One region of the Ruminococcus sp. OA3 genome, then DNA from elsewhere that is predicted to be linked to it. Evidence: riboswitches for the same ligand, from Rfam matches in the RefSeq annotation. Region 1 holds a riboswitch; each other region holds the start of a gene.
The links. A riboswitch is a leader RNA that binds a small molecule or an ion and turns the genes downstream of it on or off. The one in region 1 is predicted to bind cobalamin.
Positions count from the first base shown of each region.

Region 2: another riboswitch for cobalamin. It lies ahead of MCG98_RS06925 (iron ABC transporter permease); the one in region 1 lies ahead of MCG98_RS12705 (class I SAM-dependent methyltransferase).
Region 3: another riboswitch for cobalamin. It lies ahead of MCG98_RS05025 (Ig-like domain-containing protein); the one in region 1 lies ahead of MCG98_RS12705 (class I SAM-dependent methyltransferase).

Region 1 covers NZ_JAKNTO010000001.1:2,828,956-2,837,203, forward strand. Annotated here, with positions in the region: gene MCG98_RS12685 (ABC transporter permease subunit) at 1-706, opposite strand, end outside; gene MCG98_RS12690 (ABC transporter permease) at 716-1,639, opposite strand; gene MCG98_RS12695 (ABC transporter ATP-binding protein) at 1,641-3,398, opposite strand; gene MCG98_RS12700 (ABC transporter ATP-binding protein) at 3,412-5,142, opposite strand; gene MCG98_RS12705 (class I SAM-dependent methyltransferase) at 5,152-5,901, opposite strand; cobalamin riboswitch at 6,005-6,182, opposite strand; gene MCG98_RS12710 (ABC transporter ATP-binding protein) at 6,325-7,464, opposite strand; gene MCG98_RS12715 (carbohydrate ABC transporter permease) at 7,484-8,248, opposite strand, start outside.
Region 2 covers NZ_JAKNTO010000001.1:1,525,108-1,533,355, forward strand. Annotated here, with positions in the region: gene mraZ (division/cell wall cluster transcriptional repressor MraZ) at 1-224, shown strand, start outside; gene rsmH (16S rRNA (cytosine(1402)-N(4))-methyltransferase RsmH) at 253-1,194, shown strand; gene MCG98_RS06915 (hypothetical protein) at 1,224-1,745, shown strand; gene MCG98_RS06920 (penicillin-binding transpeptidase domain-containing protein) at 1,754-3,847, shown strand; cobalamin riboswitch at 3,898-4,103, shown strand; gene MCG98_RS06925 (iron ABC transporter permease) at 4,207-5,235, shown strand; gene MCG98_RS06930 (ABC transporter ATP-binding protein) at 5,251-6,483, shown strand; gene MCG98_RS06935 (adenosylcobinamide amidohydrolase) at 6,492-7,583, shown strand; gene MCG98_RS06940 (ABC transporter substrate-binding protein) at 7,580-8,248, shown strand, end outside.
Region 3 covers NZ_JAKNTO010000001.1:1,083,310-1,091,557, reverse strand. Annotated here, with positions in the region: gene MCG98_RS05035 (hypothetical protein) at 1-3,455, opposite strand, end outside; gene MCG98_RS05030 (DUF4430 domain-containing protein) at 3,546-4,424, opposite strand; gene MCG98_RS05025 (Ig-like domain-containing protein) at 4,451-6,505, opposite strand; cobalamin riboswitch at 6,829-7,019, opposite strand; gene MCG98_RS05020 (AraC family transcriptional regulator) at 7,343-8,176, shown strand; gene MCG98_RS05015 (DUF6034 family protein) at 8,222-8,248, opposite strand, start outside.

The sequences.
Region 1 (8,248 bases):
GCGGCTGTACACCCAGCCCGATAAAGGAAAACCCGGCGATCGCCAGGATAATCGAACCAATCTCAATCGTCGCCAGCGCGATGATTGAGGGCGAAATATTTTTTAATACATGTTTAAAAATAATCTGTCCGTGGCTGCATCCCCCTGCTTTTAATGCCAACATATAATTCTGTTCTTTGAGTTGCATCGTCAAAGCCCTCGTAAGCCTTGCATAGGCAGCCCAGTATACACAGGACATGGCGATTACCAGATTTCTTCCGCTGGCGCCCAGAGTGCCGGCAATCGCCAGTGCGACGATAAAGCTGGGCATCGCCATAAAGATATCTATGATCCGCATGATAAACAGATCCAGTTTTCCCCCCACATATCCGGAAATAAGACCAATAGGCACTCCGATCAGCAGCGTCAATAGCAGCACAATACCGCTGTACAGCAGAGAATATCTGCTTCCCCAGATCAGCCGGGAAAGGATGCAGCGTCCCAGCTGATCCGTTCCCAGCAGGTAGCTGCGGCTGGGTCCTTCCAGTTTATGGGCAACGTCCACCAGTAAGGGATTATTAGGTGCAAGGACAGGTGCAAAGACAGCGGCGATAATAAATAGCAGAACAATGATCAGCCCAACCTTGGTTTTGCCCTGCTGAAATATCTGTTTCCATCTGGTATTGGATAACCCTTGATTTTCCAGCTCTTTTGCTCGTTTTTTCATAACACCCTCCTATTCCAGCTGAATTCTGGCATCAATCGCTGAATACAGGATATCGATCAGAAGATTGAGCACCACCACAAAACAGGTGATGACCAGAATAAAACACTGAAGCACCGGCAGATCTTTTGTATAGACAGCTTCAAGCGCCAGCTTTCCAATTCCCTGGATAGAATAGATCGATTCTATCACTGCTGATCCGCACAGAAGACTGACACACATGCTGCTCATCTGTGTAATTACAGGCAGGATTGCGTTCTTCAGTCCATGTTTCATTACAATTTTAAAACCTGATAACCCTTTGGCGCGGCAAGCACGGATATAATCTTTTTTTAATACATCACTCAAATTTGTTCTCATCAGACGAATTACCACACCAAAATAGCCGATGTCCAGCGTGACCGCTGCCAAAATAGGAACATCCGTCCCCCCGATGATTGGAATCAGCTTTAATTTTACTCCAAAAAGGTAAAGCAGCATCAGCCCCAGCCAGAAAGACGGCATGGAGACACTGAAAAAGGAAAACACCTGCAATAGTTTGTCGATCCAGGAATGTTCCCACACTGCCGATATAATTCCAAGCGGAATTGCTGCCAGCAACAAGAGCAGGAATGCTGTCACTGCCAGTTTCAGTGTAGCCGGAAACCGTTTTGTCAGTTCTTCTGCTGCAGACTTCTGGGTCTGATAGGAAATCCCAAAATCCCCGTGCAGCACATTTCCCAGCCACCTAATATATTGTCTGCAGATTGGCTGGTCCAGGCCATTCTCATGGCGTACCTGTTCAATCTCAGTCTGGGTGGGGTGACCATAGATCTGTTCTGCCAGGACCCTTGCCGCATCACCTGATGACAGTGTACTCAATCCAAACACCAATATGGACATCACCAGTACAATCGGCAACAGTATCAACAATCTTTTCACCACATATTTCAGCACATTATTCACCACCCTTACCGCTGCGGCTGATCTGAGCTGAAATCAGCTCCCTGAATAACCCCTGCACTTGGGCCAGCTCCTCATAGGTACCCATCTGAACCACGTGACCGCTTTTCAGAACTACAATTTTATCTGCCGACCGGATTGTGGAAAGACGATGGGCTACAATAATAGTGGTCTTTCTGGAGCTTGATATTCTGATGGACTCCTGAATCTCTTTCTCATTTTCTGTATCCAAATTGGACACTGCCTCATCCAGGATCAGTATGGGCGAACTTTTTAACAAAGCCCTTGCTATGGCAATCCTTTGCCGCTGGCCGCCTGACAGCTTCAATCCGCTCTCACCGGCTATCGTATCGTATCCTTTGGGCAGCTCCATGATGAACTCATGGGCAAGTGCCATCCTGGCAGCCTGCTCTACCTCATCATCCGTAGCCTCCGGTTTCCCGAGCCGGATGTTTTCACGAATTGTATCCCGAAACAGATACACATCCTGAAGCACAACGGATGTCAGCTCCCTTAAATTCTTAAGAGTCATATCCCGCAGATCACAGCCTCCGATTTTTATGGAACCTTCTTTTACATCCCAGTAACGAAGAAGCAGATTCATACACGTAGTTTTTCCCGCTCCGGAAGCTCCCACAAGGGCAACCGTCTCACCCGGGTTGACGGTAAAACTGACATGTTCCACCGCATTTTCCAGATCTTCCTGATAGCGAAACGACACGCGATCGTATGTCACAATTGGTGACAGCCCGTCAGTATCTACTTCTTTGCCGCAGTCCTTCACCTGGGGTTCAGCTTCCAGTACACGGTAGACACGATCCGCCGCTGCGAAGATCAGCCCAAAGTTTCTCGCCGTATTACACACTTCCACAACGGGTCCCAGAACCATACCGGAAAGTATTACCACCACCGGATACCAGGCAAAACCAATCTTTCCTTTCAGCACCAGTCCTGCCGCTACAGCCGTTATGCACAGCATGGAGACTCCCAGGACTCCCTGAAGCAGGGCACCCTCTGTTCCCAGACGTTTGCCGTAGACAAGCTGACTTGCATAAAATCGGCTCATGTAGGCTTCATTTTTCTTCTGATAAGCTTTCAGGTAATTCAAAGAAAGAATCTCCTTCATACCCTGAACACCTTCCATGGTAACCGCATTGGCATCTCCCAGCTGTTCTCTTACCTGTCTCCCCTGGGTATCCGCCTTCTTTTTCATCCAGACCGGAATCCAAACAAGGATGATCAAAAAGAAGATCAGCAGCAGCGGCAGTACCGGATAAAGAAAGCCCAGGCAGACCATCAGCACCAGCGGCGCAATCACCGCCACCAGAATGCTTCCGAATGAATGGGCAAAAAACCACTCCAGCAATTCCACATCACTCATCAACGTGGAGGCGAGCTGTCCGGAACGCATATTCAGTAAAATCGCAGGCGAGACCCGTTCAATAGCATCAAACAATCTGATCCTGAAATCTGCCAGAACCTTAAAAGCCACATCATGGGCCAGCCACATCTCCATAAAATAGAAGAAAACCCTTGCCGCGACGATAGCAGCGAGCAGGGCCGCCATCGCCGGCATACGTTCCAGCAGCTTTCCTTCAATCGCAAGCCCTGTCAGGTACGCACAGAATGCCGACACTGCAACGATAGAAAGCTGGTGTCCCACACCGCTTGCGACAGCTCCCGCAATTCTGGCTCCGTACGGTTTCAACCTTTTGGAAAGTCGTAATACATTTTGAATTCTTGTTTTTTCCATTTGTTGTTCCTTTTTACTTTTCTGCATATTTCTGTGCCTGTATGAGTCCCTGATAGGTACTGTTATGTTCCAGTAACTCCTGGTGAGTTCCCCATCCTGCCAGTTTTCCATGATCCAGCACATAGATCCTGTCTGCATGCTCAATGGTAGAAAGCCTGTGAGCAATTACAATGGTCGTCTTATGTTTCATACACCGATTCAGGGCTTCCTGTATCAATGACTCATGAATCATATCAACACTGGACGTAGCCTCATCCAAAATCAGGATTGGTGCGTCTTTGAGAATTGCCCGGGCTATGGAAACCCGTTGACGTTCTCCGCCGGAAAGCGTAGCGCCTCTTTCTCCTACAATCGTGTCATATCCGTCAGGAAGTTCCATGATGCATTCGTGAACATTCGCCGTTTTTGCCGCTTCTATCATCGCCTCATCGGAGGCTTTTGGATTTGCCATTTTGATGTTTTCCCGGATCGTTCCATAAAACAGATAGGATTCCTGGAACACCACCGCAATTTTGCTGCGCAGAAACTCGATGGAAAAATCCCGAAGATCCCTTCCGTCCAGAATAATACTGCCGGAGGAAACATCATAAAAACGAAGCAGAAGGTTCACAATTGTAGACTTTCCGGAACCCGATTTTCCCACAATGGCTGTAATCTTTCCTGAGTCAAACTGTAAATCAATATTCTCCAGTACATCTGCGGAACTCTTATCGTAATGAAAGAATACCTGATTCATGGAAATCTCCGGGAGCTCTCCGGTGAGCTGATCCGGACCTTTTCCATCCTTCAATGCGACCGGTTCATCCAGCACCGCAAACAGCTCTTCTGCTACGGAGAGTCCCAGATAACTGCTGTGCCAGTATGTATTCATATCATTCAGAGGCTTCATACATTCACCTGCCAGGAACAGAATGATCAGGAGACTTCCATAGGATAGCTTTCCCTGAGCCATGTGATACGCTGCAATGGCGATGCTGGCTGCCGTTCCGATGGCCGTACACGTAACGATCACTGCTGAGTCCGACAGGGAAATTCCCAGATTTTTCATGGATTCTCCTGCAAATCCCCAGGCACGCTCCGCCAGCTTCTTTCCTTCCCGTTTGCTGACTCCCATGGATTTCAGCGTATTCATACCCTGCATGCTGTCGATGTACTGAGCATTCAAATCTGCATAATCCTGCCAGTATTCAATCATTACTTTAGATACTGCCGGCATAAATAAATGGGGAACTACGATGGCTAAAATCGCCATGATCAAAACAAGAAGCCCTACTGCCCAGTCCAGTGTCCACAGATAAACCGTAGAAAACAGCGTTGTCACAAATACCACAACCGTTTGCGGCAGGTACTGGACCAGAAACGCCTCAAAAGACTCGACCCCGTCTGTGATCAGTGACTGCAGGTTTCCCGTCCGTTTGTCATTTCTATAGGACGGTCCCAGCTGCATCAGTTTTGCCAGCATCGTATTCCTGATGACTGCCTTTACCTTGGCTGCCATCTTTTTCGTGTATCCTTCCTGATATCGTACCAGAAATGACCGGAACAATAATGCCAGCAGGCATACTGCCAGATATCCCAGCACAGCCGACAGCTGCTTTTTATCAAATACAGCTGTGACACCCTTTGCAAGGCAAAATGCCTGTATAAAACTGCACGCAACCATGGATAGTCCCAATATGATCTTGACTGCAACATCTCCCGGTATCTTTTTTAGAAATTCAATCAGTCTTATATATTTTCCCATAATCGTCCGTTATTTTTCTGCGCCCACCATAAAGGCCGGTGTCAGTTTATTGAGTTCCTTTCCTTTTTCATCCCAGACTTTATCGATGATATTCGGCTCCGCAAATACTTTTGCAAATCCCAGTGACATCAGATATTCCAGATCCCACAACGGGCGAACCTTATCACTCATGAAGAGCTGACGGCTCAGTTCATCTCCTTTCTGTGGATTTGCATGAGCATGTACGTTCCGTCCGTATTTTTCATTAATTCTGGCCTCATTGTCCCGGTATCGTTTTCCAAGTTCCTCGTCGTACAGATAAAGATACCAGCACGCATCAAATACCAGCAGTCTGCCTCCCGGCTTCAGCACCCGTTTCCACTCCCTGTACGCTTTCTGAGGATCCCCCAGGGTCCATGTTATATTTCTGCTGATCACCATATCAAAGGTATTATCCGGAAACTGCAGGTCCTGACAGTCCATCGTCTGCAGTACTGCGTGCTGTCCCCGGGCTTTTACGTGTTCCTCTGCACAGGAAATCATATTTTCGGTAATATCGATTCCCGTCACCTCATGTCCCTCTTCCCCCAGAATGATCGGGAAAAATCCCGGACCGCATCCCGCATCCAGAATTTTCAGAGAGCCGCTGTGTGGTACATAATCCCGAATCAATGCCTTCCACGCCTCGCAATGCGGTCCGTCCAGTTCCTCCTGAATTCCACGGCTGTAGACCTTCGCCTCACCCTCCCAATAATCTTTAATCTCGCTGTTCAGTTCCATGTTGTCCTCCTTTTCATCTGGTTGTCTGTGCTTTAAATAAAAAAACGGCCCACTACGGCCGTAAACACACAAATAACATATGCTCCTTATACACCGTAAGAATCATAACTACTTCTGCGCAAGCAGTTCTCCTGACTTAAGATCATCACATTCTCCCACCTTCCCAGGTAAATACCCAGTGGCACCTTGAAAGAATGCTCCCTAACACAGTGACGGGATCGTACCGGATTCTGACCGGTTTCTCTATTAATCCTTTCGGAACTTGCACAGTTTAACTGTAAAATCGTATTAAATTTGCTCTTTTATGAGAATATCACCTTTTTTATCTGAAGTCTACAAATTTTTTCGCTTAAATTCATTCCATTTTGTTATATAAATCACAGCATTGCATAACACCCGTACGCGTTTTCATCACCCGGATTCTTATGTTGTCCTGCGGTGCTTCGTGTCCGTCTGCACTCTCGTCAATCGCTCCCCCTCTGCATTAAATACATGTATCTTCTCCTGCTTCAGACGAACATATATCTCATGTCCAATTTGACCTGGGAAATCAGCATTCGTCATGACCGTGAGATTCGGTATGCCGGGCGCAGCAAGAAAAACGGCCACCTCACGCCCTGTATTCTCCAACAGGCCGATCTCCATCCGGATGGCGCCAGGCTCATTCTTTGAAGCAAGCTCAATGTGTTCCGGACGGATGCCAGCCTTAAGCGGCTCTTGTAATTGCTCCCCAGGCAAATTACCTATATTTATAGGAATACGGGCTTCACCCAGAGTCAGAAAATGCTGCGCATGATATGATACAATCTTTGTATCCCATATATTCATATTGGGAGAGCCTATAAATCCGGCAACGAAAAGGTTAGCCGGATTTTGATAGATCTCCTGCGGCGTTCCAAACTGCTGTAAAACGCCGCAATTCATTACAGCAATACGTGTTCCCATTGTCATGGCTTCGATCTGGTCATGTGTAACATATATTGTTGTTACACCCAATTCCCGCTGTAGCGTTATAATCTCCCGGCGCATCTCTGTGCGGAGTTTCGCATCCAGATTTGCCAGCGGTTCATCCATCAAAAAAAGCTTAGGCCTTCTCACCAATGACCGCGCAAGGGCCACACGCTGACGCTGCCCCCCGGAGAGTGCACCGGGCTTCCTTTCCAACAAAGTGTCCAGTTCCAGCTTTTTTGCCACCTCAGCTACCCGTGCCGCTGCTTCCTGCTTTTTGGTATGGCGCATCTTGAGGGGGAACGCAATATTATTCTTTACCTTCATGTTCGGATAGAGGGCATAATTCTGAAATACCATCGCAATGTCACGGTTCTTAGGCGGTACTTTATTAACCACCCTGCCATCCATAAGGACCTCGCCGCTGCTGATGCCCTCAAGTCCCGCAATCATACGAAGCAGTGTAGTCTTTCCACAGCCGGAAGGCCCCACGAAAACAATCAATTCACCCTGTTCTATTTCCATATCCATATTGATAACGGCGTGTACATTGCCTGGATACCACTTATTTACTTTGTGTATTTGCAGGCTGCCTGCCCGAACTTCATTATCCATAAACAACTCCTATTATATTTCAGTCCTTCATTCCAGAAGATATAATGCCTTGTTCAAGATATTTCTGCCCGAACATAAATATCAGAAGCGGCGGCATAAGTGTAATCAGTGATGCGATCAGCGATACCCCCGCATTGTCCGCGGTGATGTTCGCCATATACAGAGACAGCGGCCAGAGTGTCTGATCCTTTAAGAATGCCTGAGGCGCCTCCATTGCGTTCCAGTACTCCAGAAAGCCCAGCACAACCGCGGAGAGGATACCCGGTGCGCCGAGAGGTATACCCAATCTCAAAAATGTCTGGATGGGCGAAGCACCATCCACAGCTGCTGCCTCAGTAACCGCCCCTGGTACCGTCATAAAGAATCGGGTCATGATGAATACCGGAAGGGTTGATGCGGCGCCGGGCAGAATAATGGCCCATGCAGTATCAATAAGACCTAACTTATTCAAAACCAGATAACTGGAAACCATAGTCACTTGAAAAGGCATCAGCATAAGGACAATATATAAGGTGTAAAGCACTTTTTTTCCGCGAAAGTCAAAACGTGCAAATGCCCATGCCGCAGGAGCGCCCAAAACAATATGGCCCAATATAATGGGAAAGACCTGTTTACAGGAATTCCAGAATACATTAAAAAATTGAGGTGTATCAAACAACAGCTCCGCATAAGCCTGGAAGGTCGGGTAGCGTGCAAAAATCGGCCATGCAGCGAAGCCATCACCACTTTCTAAAACCGGGGCAAGGTTCCCGGACAACTCCCCGGGTCCCATAAGTGTACCGGA
Region 2 (8,248 bases), 1.3 Mb from region 1:
GTTTCTTTGTTGCAGGGGCAACAGTCTGTGAACTGGACAAGCAGGGGAGGATTCTCGTGCCGGCTACGCTGCGGGAATTTGCTGGTCTGGAAAAAGACGTGGTACTTACTGGAAATATCACCAGAATTGAAATCTGGAGCAAAACCAAATGGATGGAAAACAGCAGTTATGATGATATGGATGCCATTGCAGAAGGGATGCAGGATATGGGTATCGTAATCTAAGGGGAAAACACTGCACAGGAGAATCGAATTGGAGTTTAAGCATAAGTCAGTATTACTTCAGGAAACGATTGACAATCTAAAGGTAAAACCCGATGGGATTTATGTCGACGGTACACTGGGAGGTGCCGGACATGCCCTTGAGGTATGCAAATTGTTATCTGCCACGGGGAGGTTTATCGGTATAGACCAGGATGCAGCTGCAATAGAGGCTGCGGCCGGCCGTCTGAGGGACTATCAGCATATCACGACGATCATCCGCAGCAACTATTGCAACATGGTCCGGGAAATACAGAACCTTGGTATTCAGGAGGTCGATGGTATCGTACTGGATCTCGGTGTGTCTTCATACCAGCTGGATACGAAAGAAAGAGGGTTCACATATCGGGAGGATGTACCGCTTGATATGCGTATGGACCAGCGTCAGGATAAGACGGCCAGAGACATCGTGAATGGCTACAGTGAAAATGATCTGTACCGGATGATTCGCGATTACGGCGAAGACAAATTTGCAAAAAATATTGCCAAGCATATTGCAAAAGCGAGGCAGGAAGCACCGATTGATACGACAGGGGAACTGGCGGAAGTGGTGAAGAGGGCCATTCCGATGAAGATACGGGCAGTCGGGGGACATCCTGCGAAACGGACCTTTCAGGCAATCCGTATCGAGCTGAATCAGGAGCTCGATGTGTTGAGAGATTCCCTGGATGGCATGATCGATCTTTTGAGCGATGGAGGGCGAATCTGCATTATTACGTTTCACTCACTGGAAGACCGGATTGTAAAGACGATTTTCAGAAGAAATGAAAATCCCTGTACGTGTCCGAGCAATTTTCCGGTTTGTGTCTGCGGTAATGTATCGAAGGGGAGGATTATTACGCGCAGGCCCATATTGCCGAAAGAAGAGGAACTGGAAGTCAACAAACGTTCGAAAAGCGCAAAGCTTCGTGTGTTTGAAAGAAAGAAAACCTGAAAAAAGTCTTGACAGTCAGGAGATAGTAAATGGCGAATTCATCAAGAAGGGTAAATTCAACGAGATCGGATTATTACAGAGGACAGTCATACATCAGCGGAAATACTGTGCGCAAACTGGATGAAATGCCGCAGCGGCATGAGCCGGGGCGAGGCCGGAAGGCGCAGCCGTCAAGAGCCGGCAGGGCAGTCAGTGTGTCAACACAGAAAAACCGTATGAAAGCAACACAGATGAGCCGCGGTTATGTTTTATTTCTTGCGCTCATCTCGATTATCACGCTGTTCTTATGTGTGTCATATCTTCAGAGGCGGGCAGAACTCACATCACAGCTGCAGGCGATGGCAAGGCAGGAGTCTGAACTCAGTACACTGAAGGCGGACAATGACGCGCTTTATAATACCGTTATGGCTTCCGTGGATTTGGAGAGTGTAAAAAACACAGCAATCAATAAGCTGGGCATGCAGTATCCGACAGAAGAACAGATCGTGACGTATGATACGGCAGGAAACAGTTATGTACGTCAGTATCAGGATGTGCCTGGCACGGAGTAGGTGAAACAGTGGCTAGAAGACCAAGAAAAACAAAAAAAACGAGGCGCGTATACAAAGCGTTTACAGAACGAAAATTAAATAGCAATATGAGGAAAAAGCTGGTATGGTCATTTGGAGCGGTCATACTGGCTTTAGTAGGTTTATCGATCAGAATCACATATATTAATGCTACAAGCGGCGAACGTTACAAAAAACAGGTGCTTACGCAGTCTCAGCAGCAGTACGACAGCCGTGTGATTCCGTTTAAGCGGGGAGATATACTGGACAAAAACGGCACGATTCTGGCGACAAGCGAAAAGGTATACAATGTGATCCTGGACTGCAAAGTTGTTAACTCCAATGAAAAATATCTGGAGCCAACAATCAAGGCGCTTGTGGAAGTACTGGGACTCGACGAGGAGATGGTTCGTGCCAAACTGACCGGTGAAGAGACAAAATCCAGCCAATACCAGATTCTGAAAAAAGAACTTTCCATCACAGACAAGAAAAATTTTGAAGATTACTGTGATACCGAAGAAAAGGAAATGTCCAAGGATGAGCTTGCCGAACGTCAGAACGTTAAAGGTGTCTGGTTTGAAGAAGACTATCTGCGCACGTACCCGATGAATTCGCTTGCATGTGACGTGATCGGGTTTACCTATTCGGGAAATACGGCTGACTGGGGAATCGAGGGATACTATTCCAGTACGCTCAATGGAGTAAACGGCAGGCAGTACGGTTACTTTAATTCGGATGCTGATGTTGAGCAGACGATTATTGAGCCGCAGAGTGGAAACAGTGTAGTTACAACGATTGATGTCAATATTCAGGAAACTGTGGAAAAATATATCAAGGATCTGATGGATGGCCTCGCAAATGGTCCTAATGGTGCGAAAGGTGCGAAGAACGTGGGGGTTGTGGTAGCCGATCCCAATACAGGAGAAATTCTGGCAATGGGAAGCTCGGATCCCTACAATCTTAACGACCCGCGGGATCTGACGCCATTTTATACTCAGGAAGAGATTGATAAAATGTCAAATGAGACCATGCTGGATAATCTGAATGGCATCTGGAAAAACTACTGTATCAGCGATGCTTATGAACCAGGTTCAACAGTGAAACCTATGTCTGTGGCAGCGGCTCTTGAGAGCGGAGATATCGCCTATGATGATACTTTTTACTGCGGCGGATATGAGGTGGTGGCCGGTGAGACGATCAAATGTTCCGTTTATCCCGGGGCTCATGAGACACAGACACTGTCCGAGGTAATGAAAAATTCCTGCAATTCCGCACTGATGCAGATGGCAGAGAAGATGGGTGTGGAAGATTTTATCCGTTATCAGAACGTATTTAATTTTGGATCCAAGACAGGCATCGATCTGCCGGGCGAGGCATCCGGTATTACTCACACTACGGATACGATGGGGCAGACAGAACTTGCCACATCATCTTTTGGCCAGGGATATACCTGTACAATGATTCAGGAGACGGCAGCGATCTGTTCCGTGATCAACGGGGGGAATTATTATCAGCCGCATATTGTGAGCAAGGTCCTCAACAGCGATGGTGCAGTCATAAAAAACGTAGAACCTGTACTTATGAAACAGACCGTGTCTGAAGAAGTATCAGCCCATATCAGAGAATACATGGGAGCAGTTGTCGCGTCGGACGGTACCGGGAAATATGCCAAGGTGGATGGATACAGCATGGGCGGGAAGACCGGTACGGCTCAGAAGATACCGAGGGGAAATGGTAAATATCTGATATCGTATGTCGGCTTTGCACCGCTTGATGATCCCCAGGTAGTCATATACGTAGTTGTGGATGAGCCGAATGTAGAGATTCAGTCAATCAGTACCTATGCACAGTATCTCGCTCACAATATCATGGCGGATATTCTGCCCTATATGAATATATTCCCGGATGAAGGAACGGACGGGGAATCGGGAGACGATGGGATCACACTTGAAGAGATTTTTGATATGGAGGGTGAAGACCGCACTTCGGAGGGGGTGTCCGACACTTCTGTTCCTGAGCCTCTTGAGGATGATGAAGAAGTGGAAGGCGGAAATACACAGACGGACGACGGAGTCACAAATGAGGAGGCCGGGCTGGAAAATTAACGGCGAAAAAATCCGACAGTTGACAGATTGGGTCGAAGAAAATATAATGATAAGAAACACTATGATATCGTTTTGGCTGATACGGGCCGTTTGGGACGTAAAGGCCAGGAAGACGGGTGGGAATCCCGCACAGGAGCGCTGCTGTAATTACGGAGTGATTTTCCGGGAACGGGAGTTCGGCCACTGAATGTATTCGGGAAGGCGGAGAATCATGTTGATGTATAAGTCAGAACACACGGTATGATGAGACGTACAGGACTCTTCGAATTCAGGAGGTACGGTAAAAGGATGATAGAATCCCGTATTGAGAAGAAATCCTCAATACGGGATTTTCCTGTATAAGAGGGGAGGAAGTAAATTTGAAAACTTATGAGAATCATTCGCGCAGAGTACTGTTGCTGGGAATCTTTGCAGCCGCGGCGGTGATTGTCTTTCTATTGAATATAGCGCTCGGGTCCGTATCGATATCCATGAGTGAAATCCTGGGGATTTTCACGGGAAGCCCGGATGTGGCGGAGACAAACCGCGCGATTGTACAGAATATAAGGCTCCCGAGAACACTCGCTACAGTCATAGGGGGAGCCGCTCTTGCTGCCGCCGGCGTACTGCTGCAGGTATTTTTTAATAATCCGATCGTCGAACCGTATGTACTCGGCATCTCATCGGGTTCCACGCTGTTTGTCGGACTTGTGACACTTGGAGGATTCAGTTTCGGGATGAAAAGCATACCTCCGATGGGAATGGTTGCGGGTGCATTTATCGGTGCGATGGCAGTTATGCTCTGTGTGATCGCAGCTTCCAGAAAAGTGAAAAGTATATCGACACTGCTGATCATCGGGCTGATGGCAGGATTTGTCTGCAGCGCTGTGACCAGCATGCTTTCTGCGCTGGCAGATAAAGAAAAGGTGACAGGCTTCTACCGTTGGTCTCTTGGGAGTTTTGCCGGAATCACCTGGGAGCAGGTAGCCGTACTCTATGCAGTCGGGATTCCGTTTCTGGCGGCGGCTCTTTTCATGAGCAAATCGCTGAACAGCATGATGCTGGGCGAGCGCTATGCAAAATCGATGGGTGTGGGTATTCAGCGTTTTCGCATTATGATCGTGCTCATTTCCAGTGTCCTTACGGCACTTGTGACAGCGTTTGCAGGACCGATATCCTTTGTCGGACTTGCAGTCCCGCATATTGTACGCATGCTCCTTAAGACTTCCGATAACAGGATTGTGCTGCCGGCTGTCTGTGTCTGCGGAGCGCTGATGACCGGCATCTGCGATCTTGGTACAAGACTGCTGCTCAGCCCGATCGAACTCCCGTTGAGCGCGCTGACCTCGATCATTGGAGCGCCGCTGGTGGTATTCCTTCTGATCCGCCAGAAGGGTCAGGAATTATAGAAAGGCAAAAATAAAATGAAGAACGAATTGATTGTAAATGCAGTTCAGGTGAATGCAGGTTATGAGAGTAAGACTGTGGTGGAGGGCGTGAATCTGGAAGGATTGAAAGGACAGATGATCTGTCTTCTCGGTCCGAACGGGGCAGGGAAAAGCACCATTTTGCGTACGCTTTCAGGTCTTCTTGCGCCAGTCTCAGGGATCGTACAGATTGACGGGAAGGATATCAGCAGCCTGCGGGAGAATGCACTTGCGAAAAAGCTGGCTGTGGTACTGACAGAGCAGTCAGCTCCTGCACTCATGACGGTATATGAACTCGTCTCCATGGGGCGGTATCCCCATACAAATTTCTGGGGGAAACTGGAAAAGGAGGATTACGAGGTTATTGACGGGGCATTTGAACGGGTAGGGATAGGGCATCTGGCAGAGCGTTATTACAGCGAGCTCAGTGACGGTGAAAAACAGAAAGTGATGATCGCCCGGGCACTGGTACAGCAGCCGGAGCTGATCATACTCGATGAGCCCACCAGCCATCTGGATATCCACCATAAAATTGAGATTATACAGATTTTAAATAATCTCTGCCGTACGCTGGGGATTACCGCAATTCTTTCCCTGCATGATATTGACCTGGCCGCAAAAGGCTGTCAGACACTGCTGATGGTCAAGGATGGGAAAGTGATCGCGCAGGGGGCTCCGGAGGACGTTATCAAAAGTGGGACGCTGCAGGAATTGTATAATGTTAAAGGCGCCAGGTACAATGAATTGCTGGGAAGCGTGGAACTGACCGGAAACTATGAGGAAGAAGTCTTTGTAATTCCGGGCTGCGGAACTGCAATTCCCCTGTACAGGAGCCTGGAGAGGGGCGGATACGGTACTGCAAGCGGCGTCCTGCATAAGAATGACGTAGACGCCCAGATAGCTGGTGCCATCTGCAGCCATATTGTGCAGGAGGAGGCGTTTGAACCAATATCAGCAATTCATTTGAAACAGGCGGCAGAAAGAATGAAAGACTGCCGCTTTGTGATTGATTCCGGTTTCCCGTGTGGCTCCATGAACCGGAGAAATCTGGAGCTGATCACACAGGCCGTGAAAAACGGGAGCACCGTGTTATCTATGAGGGAGCAAAAAGAGGGCAGCCGTCTGTTTTCGGATGTATTCCAAGAGATTCATTTCTGCAGCAGTATAGCTGAGTTACTGGAAAATCTGAAACATCAGGGTGCAGAGAATCGCTGCAGAAAATTTGCGTAGGTGAGGATATGAAGCAATTTGGGTCAAACCAGATGGTAAAACTGCAAAATGCCACAGTGATTCGTTTTACAGGAAAACGGAGAGTACTGAGCACTGGTCCGCTGGGCGGAGGTATCAGCGAACATCTCACGGCGGCGTTTAATCTGGATATGAAAGAGAAGGATACCAAAGAGTGCCGGTTGCGCGCAGCCACGTATCCGGAACATATGGCTCTGGCAGCGGAAGAGCTTGGTTTTAAAGCAGAATACACGACAGGGCTGGGGACAGCTGCGTCAATGAAACATACAGCCATAAAAGTCAAGGCATACAGGGAGCTGATAGTTTCTGCTATGGTGACTGCAGGTGTTGACGTCAACGGCGGACGCGCCGGGGATCCGGCTTCGTGGTATGAGACAGAGGACGGATATAACGATGTTTCCCCGGGGACTGTCAATATTTTTCTGGATATCAATGCCGGACTGAGCGATAGTGCCATACTGCAGTCACTGATGGTCTGCACAGAGGCGAAAGCCGCGGCGTTGCAGGAACTTCTGGCACCCAGTCTTTATTCATCGGGTATCGCTACCGGGTCAGGAACGGATGGGGTGGTCATAATCACGGAACCGGAATCGAACCTCGTATTTTCGGACGCCGGAAAGCACAGCAAACTGGGAGAACTGATCGGTCTTGCCGTGCTGGAAGCCGTGAAGGAGGCATTGTTTCTGGAGACAGGTCTGTGTCCGGCGCATCAGCATACGGTGCTGCGGCGGCTGGAAAGATTTGGTGTGACGGAGGATTCTCTTTGGGAGTCTTATCGATGCGGTGATGCGAAAAACAGGATGCCCCGGGAATTATTTGACAGAATCCTGCAGACAATAGACGGTGAAGAGAGCTGTGTGCTGTATACATCTCTGTATGTCCATCTGGCAGATCAGCTGGACTGGGGGATGATAGGGCGGAGGGAAGCCTTACAGACGGCGGATGAACTGCTTGACAAGATGGATATGGGCCTGCCGCATAAGCGAGAAAAAAAGACAGGGAACGGCCGGGAAGAACTGATGGAACATTATGTGACGGGCATCACAGGGAAAATCACCAGGATCTGGGAGGAGAGAAAATGAAAAAAACAAAGTATATCGTGCTGGCAGCATTGTGCATGGCTGTGACATTTACGGGTTGTGGGAAACAGGAGAAAGAGGACACTGCGCAGGAAGAGATCAGTAAAGAAGATCAATATACCTCTGATTTTTCGATTGAGTATCTCGAGGACGGCGTTAAGCTGGTGACAGATGCAGAGGAGCGAAAAATCTATCTTGTGCCGAGAGAGAGCGAGATTCCCGGGGAAGCTGCAGATGAGATGGTGGTCCGCACGCCTGTCGAGCGCGTTGTGTATATGTCCACAACACAGGTCTGTATGCTGCAGGCGCTTGACAGTGAAGAAATCTGGAAATCAATTACGGGAGTTGCAGGAGCAAAGGAAACCTGGACGATCGACGAAGTCATTGAGAGATTTGACGACGGTCAGATACAGGACGTCGGAGGCGACATGGGAGAGCCCGACTATGAGCTGATACAGAGTATGGATCCGGAGCTCGTATTTGTGTATACGGGAAGCAATCCACAGACCGGAGTTATTGAGAAGTTTGAAGAACTTGGGATTCCATACGCCGTGGACAACGAATATATGGAGACGACATATATGGGCAGGCTGGACTGGCTCCGGTTTATTGCAGCTTTCTATAACGAAGATGAATCGGGGGAGGCGGTGATTCAGCAGGCGGCCGGA
Region 3 (8,248 bases), 1.7 Mb from region 1:
GCCGCCTCCGCATCTGTCAGTACCCCGTAATTGTCTACCAGTTCCTTTGCCTGCGGAGATAACCGTTCGTAAGCATCGCGTGCTTTTAGCACCGCCGCCTCATCCTTTAACGTCACCGTGCCGAGGGATGCGATCATATCTTTTACTGCCTTTGCCTCTTGTTCCAGCTTCTCCTGCTGCTCTTTCTGAAGATCCGCCAGCGCTTTTTCCGCGTCTGCCAACGTCTGGCTATTTGTCACCAGCGCCTGCTCTTCTTCCGTGAGTGCATCATACGCCTCACGCGCCTCTTTGATTGCCGCCTCACTCTCAAGAGTCACGGTGCCGATCGCATCGATCTTTTGGATAACCTCAGCTGCCCTGTCATTCTCATCCGGGATGGCATCCATCAGTTCCCAGTAGTTCGTGATATAGTTGCGCAGTGTCGGATCCTCAAAGCCTGCCACCGCATCGTCATATGTCTGCTTTGCCGCCGCAAGGGCTTCGTAGTAGCCGTCCTCGCCTTCTTTTTCCAGTGCAGCATCGATGGTGTCTTTGACAGACTGAATCTGTGCTTTCTGCTCATCGGTAAATTCCGGACGCATGTCGTAGAGGCTGCGCATGCCGTTGAAGTAGCGCCATGCGGCTACCATACCATAGTTCCCCTGGTCAGTCGCCATGTAATTCCAGCCGCCCCCCAGCATGTGCTCGTATCCGCCGCCTGAAAGACTGAAGCTCTGGATACCATCGATGAGTGTGTTGCCATTTTTTATGAAGCGTTCGTCGGTCAGAGGATCGATGCCCAGCGACGTGATTGCCACCAGTACCTGTACCGTAGACTCTACATTGCGATCCCCGTAACAGATGTAATCGCCATACTCCGTCTGGAGCTCTCCCAGGGCATCCAACGCCTCATCCACAACCTGACGCACCGTCACAGTCCGGGACTCACCGGTTTTCACATTGTCATAGGTGTATTCGGTATCATCCCAGTAATAAGGGGACAGTGCCTGGATGATCATCCCCGTCATATCTGGGTCTGACGTCGTCGCCGTCGGTCTGACATCCCATCCCACGTATCTTCCATCCACGCGGAGCTGTTTGCTCAAAATGGAGGTAATCAGATATTCATCGGAATACTGTACACTGTCAGGAATCTCATAGTCCAGCGTATTTTTGGCGAGCAGCGCAAATGCCTCTCCATTGACTCCCTGTTTTCCGGGTTCGATCTTACAGTTGTATGTCCCGTCTGCTACCAGATCGATCGGTTCCCCGTTATAAGTGCCAAAATTTGTCGGATCGCCCCCGAGCGCCGCAATTGCAAGAATCGCCCGCTGCCATTCTGTTGCCTTATCCTTCGACAGGACGCCGTCATTTTCCGCGTACATCTTTTCCATATACGCTTTCATTGCCTCAAGGAAAGCCTCTCTTCCTTCCTCATCCTCATACAGCATCTGCACACTTCCGTCCGGCTGCACATAACCGTACCTTCCCATGCCGAATGCCACCCAGTCCGTGTTGGTAGAACTTACCTGGGAGAGATTTTTTCCAAGAATATTCCCGGACGAATCTTTGTTGGAAGCGATCCCCTGTGTAATCTGAGACGGCATCGCCTCCGTGATCGCGTCGCGAAGCTTGACAACCGTCACCTTGTAGCTTCTTGATACTTTGCCGTTTTTTGAAGTTACCGTATAGATCACAGGATCGGTAAAATCCTGCTCTCGCCCGCTGTCCGGAACTACGGCTGCTCCGTCGGATATTTTAATGTCGGGCGTTACTTTCGTCAGATCTGCTTCATCACCGAGACGCACCAGAATCTCGTTTTCCTCGATGCTGCCCTTTGCATCTCCCACAGAAAACTCATTGATCTGTGCCGTGTTCGTTTTAAACGGCTGTTTCTCGAAATTGCCGAAGAGTTTTACGTCTTCCCGGAATTCCCCATTTAAAAATTCCACATACCCGTATGCGTAGCCCTCTTCATTCGGAACGTCGCTGCCAGTGATATGGATCTTCACAGTGCCTGAAAAATAGTCTGTGCTTTCCAATACCGTGTCTTTTGTATAATTGATCCCATTGATGGTGATACCCGCGAATTTATAATAGAACTCCGGCTGGTTATAATATGTCATCCCCCAGGTAAGGTTTTCTACCGGTTCAACCGGCGCCCGGTTTTCATTCTTCAATTTCCGCAGCACCTGATTGTCCTGTGGCAGCAGGAAAAGCTCAGAACGCGCCCTCCATTTCTCATTAGTCTGATCAACTGTGAATTTGTAATAGCGTTTCCACTGAGCGGTAAAAACCACATCCTCCGGACCCATGGTATAGGTATCGCCCGGCTGGTAGGTATGTTCTCCGTCTGACCAGCCCGCAAAATCATAACCAAGTTCCCCGGAATGTTTGAATGTGTTCTCGGGCAATGCAAACGTATCGCCTTCCGGTCTGGCATCGATCCCCAGTGACTGGGGAGCTGTATCCTCCTCCGCCTTGAACCACACATCCCGCAATGCACTGCTTCTCCACTGTGCTGTGAACACCACACTCTTGTGAGGCATGGTATAGCTGTCCCCCGGCTGATAGATGTTGTCCCCATCTGACCAGCCTAAGAAATCATGGCCTTCAAATGTATAGGGGTTATCCGGAAGTGAGAAGGTATCTCCTTTCACCTGCTGCAGCGCAGGCGGATTCTCTCCGCTTCCCTCTTCCGTCTGAAATGTCACGGAAAACGAAGTATCCTGGATCTCTTCAAACTCCGGGACAACCTGAACAACCGGTTTCCTCCAGTTATGCTCCGAACGCAGTAACCGAGGCAGCACGAATCCATTTTCGGCTTCCGTCACCGCCTGATCCAGTTCACTCGCCAGATCCATATTCCACGACCTGCTTCCAATCGATTTCCACTGTACAAACCGATAGCCTTCGTCGGCAACCGCCCGGATAGACACATGCTCTCCTGTAATCGGGTATTCATTGTCAATCTCGATGCTGCCGCCCGTCACCTGACTCCCCAGCTGGATCTCCGAATCGAAATAGGCAACTACCTTGAATTCCACGTCATTTTCCGGCATCTCGAAAGTAAATCTGCCGCCGTGCAGCGCCACATCGAGCAGCTCAGCTTTTTGCTCTTCAGTCACATCTAACCCATCAGCACGGACTTCAATCACTCTGGCTCGGAGAAGATCTTCTACTCCTTCGTTCAACCGCAACGAATGCATTGCACCCGGCGTCCCCGCGTCTACCCCCTCCTCCATACAAGCCCAAGCGCCTATCGTGCTGGAGCCATAAGATAAGCTGTCGCCTATATCATCCGCCGTGTAACTTACATAAGGCTGACAGTCTATACGATAAGTCTGTAGTTCTTCCTCCGCTGTCATTACTTCCATCTCCGGAAGTTCCGCTGCCCATGCCGGCACCGCCGTTACCAGCATACAGGCCGCCAGCAGCAGGGCTGTGAATCGTTGCTTTCCTCTTCTTTTCTTCACATTAGCTCTCCTTTTAACGCCCAAAAGGGCTGCCGCACAGCCGGATATCCCGGCTGTGCGCAGCCTTTTATGACTATTTTTCTACAATGCTTAGCCCCAAACGGTACTGTAATCTACAATATATTTCCAGTCGATGATCGCATTGTCATTTAATACATAATTTCCTGCGCCGACCATCGGAAGTTCGCCATTTGCCCAGTACATCCAGCCGCTCATGGAACCACAGGTAAACTCGCCTAACGGATAGAGAATGCTGTCTTTTGTTACCTCCATACGGGAGATGTAATTATTTGCCGCCCCGATCGGATTGATCGCCGCATAATATGCTCCAAATGCATTGTCTGTGTCTTGTGTCACGAACTCCAGTGCATCCATGACTGTAGAGCCTGCAGGCATTGAAAATTCCAGATATCCAGTAGCGTCATTCTGCGGAACGCGGATATTCTGTGCAGCCAGTTTGATCGAAGCATCATTGTTTGCCGTTCCGTATGCTTCCGCCTGATCTGTGCGGACAGCAAATTTTACATTTACGTTGCCTGTGATAACGGCACACACACGGTATTCTCTGGTAACATTGCCAACCGTGACCGTCAGAGTCTTGCCCTGGTTCAGATCGACGCCTGTGAATATCCCTGAATCACCAGATTTCGTCTCGCCATTAAAGGTGATTGTGCCGGCGCTGTTTAATTCCACCTCCACATCCACACTGTCCAGATTGGAGGTCGTCGGCAGGATCGCATCGAAGTAATACTTCGTATCCTCCGGATAACCCGACCCTTCCTCCGGTGTCACCGTGTTGAACGAATAGCTCGCCGGTGTGTCAACGTCCACATAAACTGAACTCACCAGGCTGTCCGCCGCGTCCGTAGTGGATGCAAACGCCGTCACCGACGAAAGCATCATGGTCAGTCCCATGACCAGTGTGAGCATCACTGCCCAAAGTTTTTTGCTTTTTCTTTCTCTTTGCATAATTTTGTCCTCCTTTATGCATTGGTTTATTTAGCCTTAACCGCCTTTTCCGCGGAGTATGCTCCATATACTTTGGCGCCGTTCACCGTGCGGTATGCCCGCACCTTATAGTAATACGTCTTGCCGCTTGTCAGTCCTTTGTGTGTGTAGGAAGTCGCGGTGCCCTTACCGGTCTGTGCCACGTAATGCCACGGGCCGTTTTTCGAAAACTTGCGGTACACCTGATAGCCACTGGCACCGTTTACCTGGCTCCAGTTCAGCTTCACCTGCCTGCTTCCCCCTGTTCCATTCATGTTCTTCACCGGTGCCGGAACCGGTTTGGCGCTGATCACCTGCTTCGACATTCCGCCAAAGACGTTTTTCCCATTCACGGTGCGGTATGCACGCACTTTATAGTAGTATGTTGTACCAGACGTCAGCCGGGTGTCCATATAGGAGGTCGTGGATCCGTTTCCGATATGTGCGACATATTTGTAGGCGCCGTTTTGTGACGTGGCGCGGTAGATACAGTATCCGTTTACGTTGTACCCTTTCTCCCAGCTGACCTTCAAAGTCTGGGATCCCCACGGCGTCACCCTGCTCAGCACCGAATAATCCGGCATCGAGCCTTTAACCGTCACCTTACAGGTCGCCTTCTTCTTCCCATCCACAGAGGTGGCCGTTATGGTCGCCGTGCCGTCGTTGACCGCCATCACTTCGCCATCCGTCGCCACACGTGCAACCTTCGCATTGCTGGTGGTCCATATGACCTGCTGATTATCCGCATCCGCCGGCGTCAGGCTGGCAGTCAGGCGCTTCTTATCCCATTTCGTGCTGAAGCTCAGCGACGTTTTATCCAGAGAGATCCCTTCTACCTTCGTGACTTCTTTCGTCAGCGTCACTTCCTGCGGGCTGCCCGCATAGTCCGGCAGTACACCGTCCTGTTCCTGCTCCGAGAACACCAGCACCCTGTATCCGTTTTCTTCAAAGCCTTCCGGCAGCGCGATGGTTCCGCTTCCGGCTGCATGTTCTGACGTATCCGCCACCTTCTCATAGCTTATAATCTCTGCCCCTTCGCTGTCCGTGATAACGGCGGATACCTGCTGGCCTTCACCGACGGTAGCGCCCTCGAAGCTGATGGACGCCGTATTATTTTTGAACGAGGCAGAGAGGATCTCCACCTGCTGACTGTCATCTTTAAATGTCAGCTCCCATGCGCCCTCTTCCTGCGCCGGCTCCGAGAACAGAATCTTCTCTATCTCCAGCTGCACCGCCGGCATAGCACCCCCGTATATCCCGCTTCCCACTCCTATATTTCCATCTGCATAAAGCGACCAATAATGAGCCCTTGTTCCTCGCGAGGACCGCAGGGTTGCCTTTCCAAACCCATCTATAATACTTACCCCCAGATACGCCGCATAGTCTGTTGGCAGCACCCTTCTCGAATCCGAAGGTCTAGTCGATGTCTCAAAGCCGTACGGGGTATTCGCCAGATCGCTGCCGGAAGGCGCAAATACTTTCACCCCGCCGACATCCGGCACCAGCTCATATGTCAAGCCCGCCTGATATCCCGCGCCTGACGTGTCAGCCAGCATGCTCAACTCCCGTTCTGTGAACGCGGCGTCGGCAAAGGTGGTGTTCAGCCATTCCTTTAAGTAACTCTCCTCCCAGGTTGCGACCTGGGGCTTTTCCAGATAATAATCGCACATATCCAGGATCTGATCGGACAGCAGATACATGGCATCGCCCTTTTCCTCCGCGTCCAGATTGGCGGAGCTGCCGGTATCCAGCACCTTCCATTTAATCGGCTCCGTCAGGAACTCCCCCGTGTCTTCATCCAGCGTCTGCTGGTACTGCCCCAGGTAAACATAATCACCGTCCCAGGCGGCGGCACCCTCTTCCCCGGGCGTCGGGTTTGCAATCCCGTCCACACCGAACTGCAGGGCACACGCGGATTCCTGTTCATCCGCCAGCACCGGAATTGCCGGGGCTGCGGCTCCGCCCACCATAACGGCGGTCAAAACTCCCGTCATCGTCCGGTAGAAGGCCCTCGGGCTCCTCCGCCCGTATTGTTCTGTCGTCTGCTGTAAGTTCTTTTTCATGTCGTCCTCCTTCTCTTTCATCCTCCGTCTATCGAGAATGTTTTATATATCTATTATATCGGAGCAGTGCCCCGCTATAGCCGATATCCGTCAAAGCCCTGCCAACAAAAAAGGAGCCCGGCACAGGCTCCAGTTAAAAAGTGCAGTTTCAGACCCAAATATCAACTTATGTTTATGTAAACCATACGCCATTTATTGATCTTGACATTCTGCCGTGTATTGTTGATATGCGGGGAGGGAAACTTCCCCTTAAGAAACAACAAATCTCCCCTTCCGGGGAGATGGCCTGCACTTCTTTATACTCTATTCGCCATGCTTACGAATATCTTTTTCACAGATCGCGTTGTTGTATACTGACTCAGGTTCGTCCTACTAAGGCGCCTTCCCGGAGTTTTCACTCCAGTGGCAGATTTGCCCGTTCGTCCCCCACACAGTAGAGATAGGCTGTTCCGGATTCTCACCGGATTCCAGTTAAACAGGCGCAAGCACCTGACCGTGATCTTTATATATTTTTATGTTCTTAAAGCTAACATTTTTACGAGATGTCTGTTTCATTGATCTACCAGAACTATATCACACAGAAACTCTCATTGTACATAACATAATTCTCATTTATGTTTTTAGTTTTGGTAAATTTTTCCAATCTTTCGCTTGAACTAACCATACCACTATCCGTTACAAAATTCAATCAAAAACTTTGCATATAACAAACCGGAATACTTTATATTCCGGTCATTTCAAATTATTGTCGCAGTCTATACAAAAATTATCCTCCTACTTGATATCTGTGTTTAAATCCTGTATGATGGTTCAAAAAACAGGCAAGGATACAGGTGTATGGAAATAAATGATAAGGGTGTTATGGAGCCTTCCTATATGGACTTTACGATTCCATCCGATTTTGCGCGCAGTGCATTGTACTGTATTTCGCAATTCGGGCATTTTTACTGTACGCCGGAATATTCGGTGCAGCGGGAAAGCCTCGATCTGTATCTTCTGGTGTATGTGGTAAACGGCTCCATGAGCATTGAGACACGCGGCCGCAAATATGCTGCATTTCAGGATCAGATCGTGCTCCTGGACTGCCATGTTCCGCATAAGTACTGCTGCAGGAATTCCCTTGATTTTCTATGGTTCCATTTTCATGGAAACAGCAGCCGTCAATATACAGAGTACCTAAGCAGCCAGTACGGAATCATCTTTACAGGCGAACATATCCCTTATCTGAAACAAGAATTTGAAACCCTGTTATCCGGCGCTCAGTCTGCCATTGCCGACGAGCACCTGATCTCACTCCATGTCACCCGGATCTTAAGCAGGCTTGCGGTACCGGAGACTCCTGCAATGCGTGCAAATCATCCGCTCAGCCCCGCCCTTCAATATATCAGCAGCCATTTTCATGAGGAAGTGGACCTGAACCGCATGGCGGATCTGTGCAGCTTCAGCGCCTCTCACCTGATACGTATTTTTAAAAAATACACCGGCTCCACTCCCCACGAATATCTGCTCTCTTACCGCCTGCGCCAGTCCAAGCAGCTTTTGCTCACCTCTCCCCGGTCTGTGGAACAGATCGCCGAGGTATGCGGCTTTAACAGCGCTTCCCATTTTGCAAGGGCTTTTAAGAAGCAGGAGGGAATGACGCCTTCAGATTTTAGAAAGGTGCAGTTTTAAAAAACAGCAGCCCCGAAAGTCTTAATCGCCTTCCGGGGCCGCCATTCAGTACCCCAGCCCTCTGTCTATCAC